One region of the Ralstonia chuxiongensis genome, then DNA from elsewhere that is predicted to be linked to it. Evidence: predicted binding sites of a transcription regulator. Region 1 holds the regulator's gene; each other region holds the start of a gene.
What was found. Region 1 encodes HrcA, which represses chaperone genes, less so after heat shock. Its sites were predicted from a motif close to TTAGCACTCNNNNNNNNNGAGTGCTAA; they were not measured.
Positions count from the first base shown of each region.

Region 1 (4,030 bases):
TCCAGCGCGGCCAGCACATCAGCCAGCGCGGGGTCGATCTCGGCCAGTTCACGCAGCGTATGGAGCGTCGCGCCCAGCTGCGTAAGCACCGCGCCTTCCGATTCGGACAAACCATCCAGCGCCGCGCGCGTGCCTTCGATCAGGCTGGCGGCGTGCGACAGGCGGTGGTGCTCGGCCTGCACGTCTTCCCACTCACCCGGCTGGGGGCCAAGCTTCTGCAATTCGTTGACCTGCCATTCAATGCGCTCGCGTTCGAGCTGGACTTCGCGCGACTGCTGCTCGGCGGCTTCGCGCGCGCGCACCACGGCGTGCCATTCCCGGTAGCGTTCGCCGACCACGCGCACGGCACCTTCAAGGCCCGCGTGGGCGTCGAGCAGGCTGCGCTGCGCATCCGCCTTGAGCAGCAGTTGATGCGCGTGCTGGCCGTGGATGTCGACCAGTTGCTCACCCACTTCGCGCAGCTGCGCCAGCGTGACGGCCGCGCCGTTGATGAAGGCTTTGCTGCGACCTGCGGCATCGACCGTGCGGCGCAGCAGAATCACGCCTTCGTCGTCGTGCAGTTCATGCGCCTCGAGCCATGCGGCCACATGCGGATGCACGTCGAACTCGGCGGTGATGTCGGCACGTGGCGCGCCTTCGCGCACGACGGCGGCATCGGCGCGCTCGCCCAACGTGAGTGCAAGCGCATCGATCAGGATGGATTTGCCCGCGCCGGTCTCGCCCGTAAACACGGTAAAACCGTCGGCCAGATCGAGATCCAGCGCGTGAACGATGACGAAATCGCGGATGGTGAGGCTGCGCAGCATGTAAGAGGTGTTAGAGCCGGTTGTCTTCGGTCGGGTACTCGTGCCAGTGCAACTTCTTACGCAGCGTGGCGTAGTAGTTGTACCCGATCGGGTGCAGCAGCCGCACCGTGCGTTCCGAGCGGCGCACCACGATGCGGTCACCGGGTAGCAAGGACGTGAGCGACTGCATGTCGAAGTTGACGCTGGCATCGCGCCCGCTGGTGACCTGAATGACCACCTCCGCGTCTTGCGGAATGACGATCGGCCGGTTCGACAGCGAGTGCGGTGCGATAGGCACCAGAACCAGACCCGAGAGCGCCGGATGCAGGATCGGCCCGCCCGCGGACAGTGCATACGCCGTCGAGCCCGTGGGCGTGGAAACGATCAAGCCGTCCGAACGCTGGTTGTACATGAAGAAGCCGTCGACGGACACGGCCAGTTCCACCATGCCCGAGGTGCCCGAGCGGTTGACCACCACGTCGTTGAAGGCGAGGGCGGAGAAGATGACCTCGTCGTCGCGCACGACCTGGGCCTGCAGCAGCGTGCGGGTTTCGGCCTCGTAGCGGCCCGACAACATGTCGGGCAGCACGGTGTGCACGTCGTCGAACGGGATGTCGGTCATGAAGCCGAGCCGCCCGTGGTTGACGCCGATCACGGGGACGCTGGCACCGGCCAGGTGGCGCCCGATGCCGAGCAGCGTGCCGTCGCCGCCGAGCACGACGGCCACGTCGGCGTGGCGCGCCATCTCTTCGGGCGGCAGGGCAGGGTAATCCTGGACGCCGATGTTGAGCGCCGTGTCTCGCTCGAACACAATGTCATGCCCGCGCGCGGCAATGCACGACGCCAGTTCCATGAGCGGGCCGGCAATGTTGGCGGCCGAATACCGGCCGACCAGCGCAACGGTCTTGAAAGGCGAAACAGGCGAAGACGAGGCGGCGGGAGCTTGCGGGGCCACGGCGGACGGGGGAATCGACATGCGCGCATTACACCATATCGATATGACCGTCGCCACGTCAGCGCGTGTTTAGTGGAGAAACGCCGACATCACCCGTAGACGGGCGCCGATTTTGCGTAAAATTGAAAAATCATGGACAAGCGCGCCACCATCCTCCTCAAGACCCTGATCGAACGGTATATCGCCGAGGGCCAGCCTGTGGGCTCGCGCACCTTGTCGAAGTATTCTGGGCTCGACCTGTCGCCGGCCACCATCCGCAATGTGATGTCCGACCTGGAGGAGATGGGCTTCATCGCCAGTCCGCACACCTCGGCCGGGCGCGTGCCGACGCCGCGTGGCTACCGCCTCTTTGTCGATACGATGCTGACGGCCAGCCCGCTGGATGTGCTGAGCACGCACGACCGCATGGCGCAGCAGATGGTCGGCGCGATTGCAGAGCAGGTGCGCACGCAACTGGCGTCGCATGGCTCGGAATCGTCGCAGCGGGTGATTGCGGCGGCGGCGCAAACCTTGTCCAACCTCTCGCAGTTTGCCGGCATCGTGATGACGCCGCGACGCACGCATGCGTTCCGTCAGATCGAATTTCTGAGGCTGTCAGAGTCCCGCATCCTGCTGATCGTCGTCACGCCCGAAGGCGACGTGCAGAACCGCATCATCCATACCGATACGCCCTACACCCCGTCACAGCTGGTGGAAGCGGCCAATTACATCAACGCGCATTACGGCGGCCAGACGTTCGACGCGGTGCGCGAAAGCCTGCGCGGCGAGTTGTCTGCGCTGCAGGCCGACATGACCGCGCTGATGCAGGCGGCCGTGGAGGCGGGCAGCAGCGCGGCGTCGGAGGAAGAGCCGGTCGTCATCTCGGGCGAGCGCAAGCTGCTGGAGGTGGAAGACCTGTCTTCGTCCATGGACAAGCTGCGCCGGCTCTTTGCGGTGTTTGAGCAGAAGACTGGCCTGCTGCAACTGCTGGACGTATCGAGCCGTGCCGAGGGCGTGCAGATCTTCATCGGCGGCGAAAGCAGCCTTGTGCCGCACGAAGACATGGCCGTCATCACCGCGCCGTACGAGGTGGACGGCAAGATCGTTGGCACGCTGGGCGTGATCGGGCCGATGCGCATGGCGTATGAGCGCGTGATCCCGATCGTGGATATCACAGCCAAGCTGCTATCCAGCACACTCAGCCAGTACTGAAACAACGCCGCCAGTGGCGGGCGGAGTTGCCCGCCAATGTCTCAGGCTGAAAACTGCTCGAACGCCGCCAGCGCATGCGTGGCGTACATCATCGAAGGGCCGCCTCCCATATAGACGGCTGTTCCCAACACCTCTTCGAGTTCGGCGCGGGTTGTGCCAAGTTTGACCAACGCTTGGACATGGAAGCCGATGCAGTCGTCGCAGCGGCTGGCGATGGCGATTCCTAGCGCCACCAGCTCTCGGGTCTTTTTGCTCAGTGCGCCATCTTTTGTGCCGGCTGCCGCCAGTTGGCTGAATGCCGTCATCAACTCCGGCTGCGATTCGCGCAAGCTGCGCATGTGCGCAGACACATCTTTGACCACGCTTTTGAATTCGGGCATGCCGCTCATGACAGTGCTCTCCTGGGACGGGTGTGGAGTGAGGTAGCGGGCTGGGCATATCGCATAAGCCGCCGCGCATCCTTTTCGAGCATTCTCGTCCGCGCCCCGGAGCGAGGTCATGATGTAGCGCAACGAGGCGCTCAGAAGCTCCCTGTGAATTGATACCGCCCGCCCGGGTGCCACATGGTTGCCACCGAGGCGACCTGGCCCTGCGACAGCGTCTTCCGCCGCAGCATCAGGCAGGGCTCGCGCACATCCATGTGCAGCATTTCGGCGATCTCGCGCGGAGGCAGGCGGGCCTCGATGCCGTAATCCACACCCTGCAATGGGGCGGCACGCATCAGGTAGGCGTTTGGCGTGGTCTGTGTGAAGTCCTGCTCCATGTATTCAGGCGCCAACGCGGCGTTCACCCAACGGTCTTCCACCTGGATCGGCAGGTCATTTTCGAAATGCACGATCAGTGAATGGAAGAGCACGCGGCCCGTCGGCACGCCAAACGAAGCCGCCATCGCTTCGTTGGCACGGGCACGCTCCAACTTGTGCAGTTCGGCGCGGTGCCTGTGGCCGCGCGTTGCGATTTCCTCGGCGATGTTGCGGATGGCCACCAGCGTTGCCTGGAACTTCTGCTGCGCGACGAACGTTCCCAGGCCCTGCACACGCGTGAGGATCTGCTCGGCGGTCAACTCGCGCAGGGCGCGATTGACCGTCATGCGTGACAC
Region 1 covers NZ_JAMYWC010000004.1:658,830-662,859, reverse strand. The annotation lists gene recN (DNA repair protein RecN) at 1-806, opposite strand, end outside; gene NKG59_RS16685 (NAD kinase) at 817-1,761, opposite strand; gene hrcA (heat-inducible transcriptional repressor HrcA) at 1,873-2,931, shown strand; gene NKG59_RS16675 (carboxymuconolactone decarboxylase family protein) at 2,973-3,320, opposite strand; gene hutC (histidine utilization repressor) at 3,452-4,030, opposite strand, start outside.

Region 2 (4,030 bases), on a different contig from region 1:
GCTTGTCGCCGGAAGACACCATCGTGTGGACCAGCGGCGGCTGTGTGGTGCTGGCGAGCCTGGGGGCCACCATTACGGCGTTCATCATCCAGGTGGATAGCGCCACACTGACTTTCGGCACCACACGGGCGCAAGCCCTGTCCAGCTACGCAGAAGAGTTCGACCGACTGCTGGCCATGCGCGCGGAAAGCCCGCGCCTGGTGGCCGCCGCCACGCACATCCAGGAAGTGCTGCGCCATCCGGCCGACAACGCAGCGCGCCTGCGCAGCGAGAGTGCGTTGCAGGCGTATCGCGAGCAAGGCTACTCGTACCTGCAACTGCGTACGCTCGCAGGCGAGGGCGTCGTCAGCCTGGGCACCCAAACGCTTGAACCGGAGCTGTCGATTCGGGTGCACGCCGGCCTCGCGCCCGAGCGTGTCACGCTGCAATGGGTACACGGTTTTGCCATGCGCACCGAAACGCCCGTCATGGCAGACGGCATGCAGATCGGTTGGCTGGTCGCCGAGCAACCGCTCGCCCATATGACCGGCCGCTACAACAGCCAACGCGGTACGGGGATGACCGAAACGCTGGCGATGTCGGGCTTTGATGCGCGCGGCCGCGCCATGTCGTTTCCGCAGCGCTTCGATGCCTATGTGTTCGAGCTGCCGCCACTTACGGTCGACCACAGGCCGCTCCCGTCGCGCCTGGCGTTGGCGGGCGAGGCTGGCTACGGCCAGTGGCAGGACATCCATGGCATGCCGACGTCGTTCAGCTACACGCCCATCGGCCACACGGGTCTGGCGTTGATCAGCAAGATCGCCAGCGCCGAGCTGTATGCCCCAATGCGGGTGCAGTTCGAGCGGCTTGCGGCCTTCATGCTGTGCCTGATGATCGGCAGCGTGCTGGCCATCCGCTTGACGGTGCGGCCGTTTGCCAACCGGCTGGCCGCGTCCGAACGTGCGCTGCGCACCGCCAACGAAAGCCTCGAACGCCGGCGTGATGCCCTGCGTGCCAGCCGCGAACAACTCCGCCTGGTGGCCGACAACGTGCCCGCGCAGCTCAGCTATGTCGACCCCGACGGCATCGTCCGCTTTGCCAGCCGCACACTGCTCGAAGCCTTCGGCCGCAATGAAGATGAGACGCTCGACCACCATGTGCGCGACATCTACGCCCCCGAGGATTACTGCGCGCTGCTGCCCTACATGACGGAAGTGCAGGCCGGTTACCCGGTGCAATTCGAGATGCAGTCCATGCGCACCGGCGTGCCCCGCTACCTGAGCGGCCACTACTTTCCCGACTACGATGATCGCGGCACGCTGCGCGGCTATTTCTCGGTACTGCAAGATCTGACGGCCCGCACGAGTGCCGAGCTGGCCCTGGGGCGCAGCGAACGCGCACTCAAGCTCGTGCTCGACAACGCGCCGCTGCTGGTGTCGCACATCAACCCCGACCGCGTCTTCACTTTCTGCAACGTCACGCATGCGCGCTGGCTGCAGCGCACGCCCGAGGAGGTCTGCGGCCAAACGCCGGAACGGGTGTTCACGCCGGGCACGTACGCTTTGCTAGCACCGTATCTGGTGCGCGCCCAGCGCGGAGAATCCGTCCAATTCGAGATCACCGCGCCGTGGTACGAAAAGCCGCACGCCAACGGCCCGCGCAGCCGCACCCGGCATTTCCGCGGCCAGCTCGTCCCCGATGCCGGAGAAGCGCGCGACGGCCGCTGCGGTTTCTACGCCTTCGTGCAGGACGTGACCGAAGCCAAACGCAGCGAGATGGAGTTGTCGCGCATGGCCCGCTTTGATGCACTCACCGGCCTGCCAAACCGCTACGAACTCTACGAGCGCCTGCGCGCCGCGCTGGAACGCCGTCAGCGTCTGCCCGCGCCCTTGGGCGTGCTGTATCTGGACGTGGATCACTTCAAGCACATCAACGACACCTACGGCCACGCCGCCGGCGATGCTGTGCTGGTGGAGGTCGCGCACCGCCTGCAACGTGCCGTGCGCCGCACCGACACCGTCGCCCGCCTCGCAGGCGACGAGTTCATCATCCTGCTCGACCCGATTGACGCCCCGGATGATGCGCTGCACACCGCGCAAAAGATCGTCGGAGCGATCCGTCCGCCCATCCACCTGCCGGATGGCACGGTGCTGCACGTCACCACGAGCATTGGCGTCGCCTGCCCGGGCTCGGAAGTACGCGACCCAGACGCCGCCCTGCGCGAAGCCGATCGCGCACTTTATTGGGCTAAGTCACGCGGCCGCAACACGGCGGCATAGTCGAGAACCGATACCGCCCGCCACGGTCTATGACTGCGTATGACACGCTTTTTGTTGCGGCGCAAACATCACACTATTGATGAAGACACCTTGATTTACGGGAACTATTAACCGGACAAAAATGTCCTATTAGCACTCATCCGGTTGGAGTGCTAAGATGCCTCTCCAAACCTCCACTGGATTTCGACAGGAGTCCTGAGTGAACGCAGTCATCCCCGTGAATACCGTTTCCGCAATCGCCACCCAGCCGTCCGGCAACGCCGGTAATGGATGGGCGCTGGCGTTCCCCGGCAACCTGGGCAACATCGACGCCTATATCCAGAGCGTCAACCGTGTGCCGATGCTGTCGGCTGAAGAAGAACAGCGTCTGGCCCGCGAATACCGCGACAACGACAATCTCGATGCCGCCCGCCGTCTGGTGCTCTCGCACCTGCGTCTGGTGGTGTCGATCGCCCGCGGCTATCTCGGTTACGGCCTGCCGCATGCCGACTTGATCCAGGAAGGCAACATCGGTCTGATGAAGGCCGTCAAGCGCTTCGACCCGGATCAGGGCGTGCGTCTCGTCTCGTACGCGATGCACTGGATCAAGGCCGAGATGCACGAGTACATCCTGAAGAACTGGCGCATGGTCAAAGTGGCCACCACCAAGGCCCAGCGCAAGCTGTTCTTCAACCTGCGCAGCCACAAGCAGGACGCGCAGGCGACCTTCACGTCGGATGAGATCGACGCCGTGGCGGCCGAGTTGAACGTCAAGGGCGCTGAAGTGCGCGAGATGGAAACGCGTCTCTCGGGCGGCGACATCGCGCTCGAAGGCCAGATGGACGACGGCGAAGAATCCTTCGCACCGATCGCCTACCTGGCGGACACGCACAACGAGCCGACCCGCGTGATCGAAGCGCGTGGCAACGACCGCATGCAAAGCGAAGGCATCGAAGCCGCCCTCGCCAAGCTGGACGACCGCAGCCGCCGCATCATCGAAGCCCGCTGGCTGAATGTGAACGACGACGGATCGGGCGGCTCGACGCTGCACGAGTTGGCTGACGAGTTTGGTGTGTCGGCCGAGCGCATTCGCCAGATCGAATCGGCCGCAATGAAGAAGATGAAGGGCGCACTGCAGGCTTTCGCCTAAGCTGCCCGCCTCGCCATAAAAAAAGCCCGCCAAACTGGCGGGCTTTTTCTTTGGGCGGCGACCGGAGATCAGTCAGCCAGCAGTTGCTTGATGTCGTGGGCAATCGGCTCGGGGCCCTGACCATGTTTGATGAACAGGCGCAGGTTGCCTTTCGGATCAAACATATAGCTGCCGGCCGTGTGGTCCATGGTGTAGTTGTCGGGCGAGCTGCCTGGCACCTTGCTGTAGAACACCTTGAAATCGGACGCGACCTTCTTCAGTTCGGTCTCGTTGGCCGGACGCAGGCCGATGAAGCGCGGATCGAACGCCGGCACATACTTGGCCAGCAGGTCTTGCGTATCGCGCTCCGGGTCGACGGTGACGAACAGCACCTGGACGCGGTCGGCGTCCTTGCCGAGGGTTTCCATCACGGCGCGCAATTCAGCCAGCGTGGTCGGACAGACATCGGGGCAATGTGTGTAACCGAAGAACATGACGACGACCTTGCCGCGGAAATCTTCGAGCGTGCGGCGCTTGCCGGTGTGGTCCGTCAGCGAGAAATCGGTGCCGAAGCTCTTGGACCCAGTGATGTCGAGGTTCTTGAAGGCGGGCTTGTCGCTGCACGCCGTCAGCGCCAGCACGGCAACCGCCAGCATGGCAAAGA
Region 2 covers NZ_JAMYWC010000002.1:632,466-636,495, reverse strand. The annotation lists gene NKG59_RS07635 (sensor domain-containing diguanylate cyclase) at 1-2,258, shown strand, start outside; gene rpoH (RNA polymerase sigma factor RpoH) at 2,494-3,387, shown strand; gene NKG59_RS07625 (SCO family protein) at 3,456-4,030, opposite strand, start outside.
Region 2: a site for HrcA is predicted at 2,388-2,414, ahead of rpoH (RNA polymerase sigma factor RpoH). Genes of this name have one in related genera too.

Region 3 (4,030 bases), on a different contig from region 1:
GCCCAACGTGACGATGGTCAGCAGCAGGTTGACGATCCAGATGCGGAAGTATTCGGAGCCGCTGCCGATAAAGCGCAGTCGCAGCGGTTGCGGCGCAGCCGGAGCGGGGGCGCTGCCCAGGACGGACTCGCGTGCGATGTCGTTCATCTGTTTTCCCTTCCCTGAGTTGTTGTCGTGCCCGCTTCAGGACGCTGATCGTTTATCGATACGTAACGACGCTGAGGCTCGCGGGTGGGGCCGATTGTATCCAAGCCCACTGCATTGCAGCGTTAACGCCGCCTTAACAAACCAGGTAACAAAAAACCCCGCGAGCTCGCACCCACGGGGTTTTTTGCTTGGAACAGCCATCCCGAAAGATGGCCGGGCCAGGTTGCCGAACAGGCAAATTACATCATGCCGTCCATGCCGCCCATGCCACCCATGCCGCCCGGCATTGCCGGAGCTGCATCGTCCTTCGGCAGTTCTGCCACGGCGCAATCCGTGGTCAGCATCAGCGAAGCGACCGAAGCGGCGTTCTGCAGCGCGGTGCGGGTCACCTTGGTCGGGTCCAGCACGCCCATTTCCACCAGGTCACCGTACTCGCCGGTCGAAGCGTTGTAGCCGTAGTTGCCTTGGCCGGCGATGACGTTGGCCACCACCACCGAAGCTTCGTCACCAGCGTTCGTGACGATCTGGCGCAGCGGCTCTTCCATGGCGCGCAGCACGATCTTGATACCGGCGTCTTGGTCAGCGTTGGCACCCTTCAGGCCGGAGATCAGCGCACGGGCGCGCAGCAGTGCAACACCGCCGCCAGCCACGATGCCTTCTTCCACGGCAGCGCGCGTTGCGTGCAGAGCATCTTCCACGCGGGCCTTCTTTTCCTTCATTTCGACTTCGGTGGCAGCGCCAACCTTGATCACAGCAACACCGCCGGCCAGCTTGGCCACGCGCTCTTGCAGCTTCTCACGGTCGTAGTCCGAGGTCGCTTCTTCGATCTGGGCACGCACTTGCTTCACGCGGGCTTCGATGTTGCGGGCGTCGCCTGCGCCATCGATGATCGTGGTGTTTTCTTTGCCGATTTCAACGCGCTTGGCTTGGCCCAGGTCGTTCAGCGTTGCCTTTTCCAGCGTCAGGCCGACTTCTTCAGCGATGACTTGGCCGCCCGTCAGGATGGCGATGTCTTCCAGCATGGCCTTGCGGCGGTCGCCGAAGCCCGGTGCCTTGACGGCGGCGGTCTTCAGAATGCCACGGATGTTGTTGACCACCAGCGTTGCCAGGGCTTCGCCTTCAACGTCTTCAGCGATGATCAGCAGCGGACGGCCAGCCTTGGCGACTTGTTCCAGCACCGGCAGCAGGTCGCGGATGTTGCTGACCTTCTTGTCGAACAGCAGCACGAACGGGTTGTCCAGCTGGACAACTTGCTTTTCCGGGTTGTTGATGAAGTACGGCGACAGGTAGCCGCGGTCGAACTGCATGCCTTCCACGACGTCCAGCTCGTCGGCCAGCGACTTGCCGTCTTCCACCGTGATCACGCCTTCCTTGCCGACCTTGTCCATGGCTTCAGCGATGCGCTGGCCGATGGATTCGTCGCTGTTGGCCGAGATGGCGCCAACTTGAGCGATTTCCTTGCTGGTGGTCGTCGGCTTGCTGATCTTCTTCAGCTCTTCGACGGCAGCGCCGACAGCCTTGTCGATGCCGCGCTTCAGATCCATCGGGTTCATGCCGGCGGCAACGTACTTCATGCCTTCGCGCACGATCGACTGAGCCAGCACCGTTGCGGTGGTGGTGCCGTCACCGGCGTTGTCGCTGGTCTTGGAAGCAACTTCCTTGACCATTTGCGCGCCCATGTTCTGCAGCTTGTCCTTCAGCTCGATTTCCTTGGCGACCGACACACCGTCCTTGGTCACGGTCGGGCCGCCGAAGCTGCGCTCCAGCACCACGTTACGGCCCTTCGGGCCCAGGGTCACCTTGACTGCGTTGGCGAGAATGTTCACGCCTTCGACCATCTTGGCACGTGCGGCGTCGCCGAACACTACGTCTTTAGCTGCCATCTTGAGAATCTCCGAGATCTTTGGATGTTGCCTACACCGGGGGAATCCGCCGGGCAGACAATGAGGATTGGGTTACTGGTAAGCCGATGCGACAGAGCGCCCGCTTACTTCGCCACCACGGCCATGATGTCTTCTTCGCGCATGACCAGGACTTCCTGACCATCCACCTTGACGCCTTGGCCGGCGTACTTGCCGAACAGCACGCGGTCGCCGACCTTCACGTCCAGCGCAATCGCATTGCCCTTGTCGTCTTTCTTGCCCGGACCGACGGCCAGCACTTCGCCTTGATCCGGCTTTTCAGCGGCGGCGTCAGGAATGACGATGCCCGAAGCGGTCTTCGTTTCGTTGTCCAGGCGCTTCACGATCACGCGATCATGCAAGGGACGCAGGTTCATACAAACTCCTCAATGCAAAGTGAGTGTTTATTCACAAAACGCGCCGCGGGACGCGGCGCATCGGGAAAGCATCGGGGGTGGAGGCATTGTTAGCACTCCTGCCCGGCGAGTGCTAATTATAGGGACGGGGTATTACGATTTCAAGAACGGGGGCGAGATTGCTGTTGTCGAGATTCACTCAATTTGGAACTTTGGTCACTCAATGTGGAACTCTCTGACGCAGCACGGCGCGCCAAAAACAGTAAACTCCTTATATTTCAATTAGTTAGCACACAAGAGGCGCGCCAGGGAGAGCACCATTGGTTGCGTCTCACGCGGCAAACTGCGGGGCCTTGCCGCACTAAACTCCGCTCTTCTCTCTGCAAGACGGTCCGATAGGCTTCGTCACCTACAAGAAGCAATTGCCGAGGCACAGCATGCGAGCGAGCCTCTGGTGGCCACGGGGAATCAGCGCCCCGCGAGGATCTCCAGCCTTAAGAACGCCTTGGCATGGACCTTTAGACGGCCCTCGATCAGGGGAGATACGATGTAGTAACACGTGGTCGTACCCCTCTTGATATCTCAGCTTCAACGGCTGCTTGCCACATTGAACGCGGCCCCACTCGAGTTCTCGACCTAGAACAATCCACGCAGCTTGCCAGTGTCCTGAGTACGCAGAGGCGTGCAGGCACAAGAAGGCATCCGGATATTCATCGCTCCTCCGTGCTCCTTCGCTCGCGAAGCCCTGTTCATCGAAAGCGCTCGCTCAACTCCATCAGTCACTGCAAAAAACAGCGATCGCCAGATTGGAGGGCGTACCGGGACTGCCCACGGGCGACCTGCATCTCAGCGAGGCATCGCAGGTCTGGGACATAAGACGATGACACGTGTCGGGGCCGCGGCGCCCCCTGGGTATGATCTAGGCGCTTAATTCACCGCCGCCTGGGCGCCAGACCCGACGGCGGAAAGTTCTTCCGAATAGGTAAAGATGCCCGGAGAACCACCCGTGTGAATGAACACGATGTTTTGGCCGGCCTTAAACCGATTGCGCGCCAAATCAATGACGCCGGCCATTGCCTTGCCTGTGTAGCAGGGATCAAGCAGCAGACCTTCCAACCTTGCCAAACGATCGATGGCTTCCATCGCCGGCCCAGAAGGTTGGGCATATCCCGGGCCAATATAGCTATCCAGCACTTCAATGGCCTGGCCCTGAGGGGCCGCGAGGCCAAGCATTTCTGCCGCCACCTGCACATCGTGCTCGATACGTGGCCGCAATTCCTCTACGGTTCGGTTGATCGTGAGCCCAATGATTGGGAAACGAGTACCGTGGAAAAGATTTCCCAGATGAAGACCGCTTTGAATGCAGCCGGAGCCGGAGGCACAAACGACCGCGTCTACGTTGACGCCGTGGGCTGCGGCTTGATCTCGCAACTCCTCCACCAAGCCAAGGTACCCGATCGCGCCGAATGGAGAATAGCCTCCGCCGGGAATGACGAACGGTTTCTTGCCCTGAGCAACTAGGTCCGCTGCTACCCTCTGCATGACCGGATCCAAGGCTGCCAGCGAAGAAGCGTCGGCATAGACGATCTTGGCACCCAGCACCCGGTTGAGCAACATGTTGCCTTG
Region 3 covers NZ_JAMYWC010000003.1:41,938-45,967, reverse strand. The annotation lists gene NKG59_RS09405 (YjgN family protein) at 1-147, opposite strand, end outside; gene groL (chaperonin GroEL) at 387-2,030, opposite strand; gene groES (co-chaperone GroES) at 2,135-2,425, opposite strand; gene NKG59_RS09390 (D-cysteine desulfhydrase family protein) at 3,332-4,030, opposite strand, start outside.
Region 3: a site for HrcA is predicted at 2,515-2,541, ahead of groES (co-chaperone GroES). Genes of this name have one in related genera too.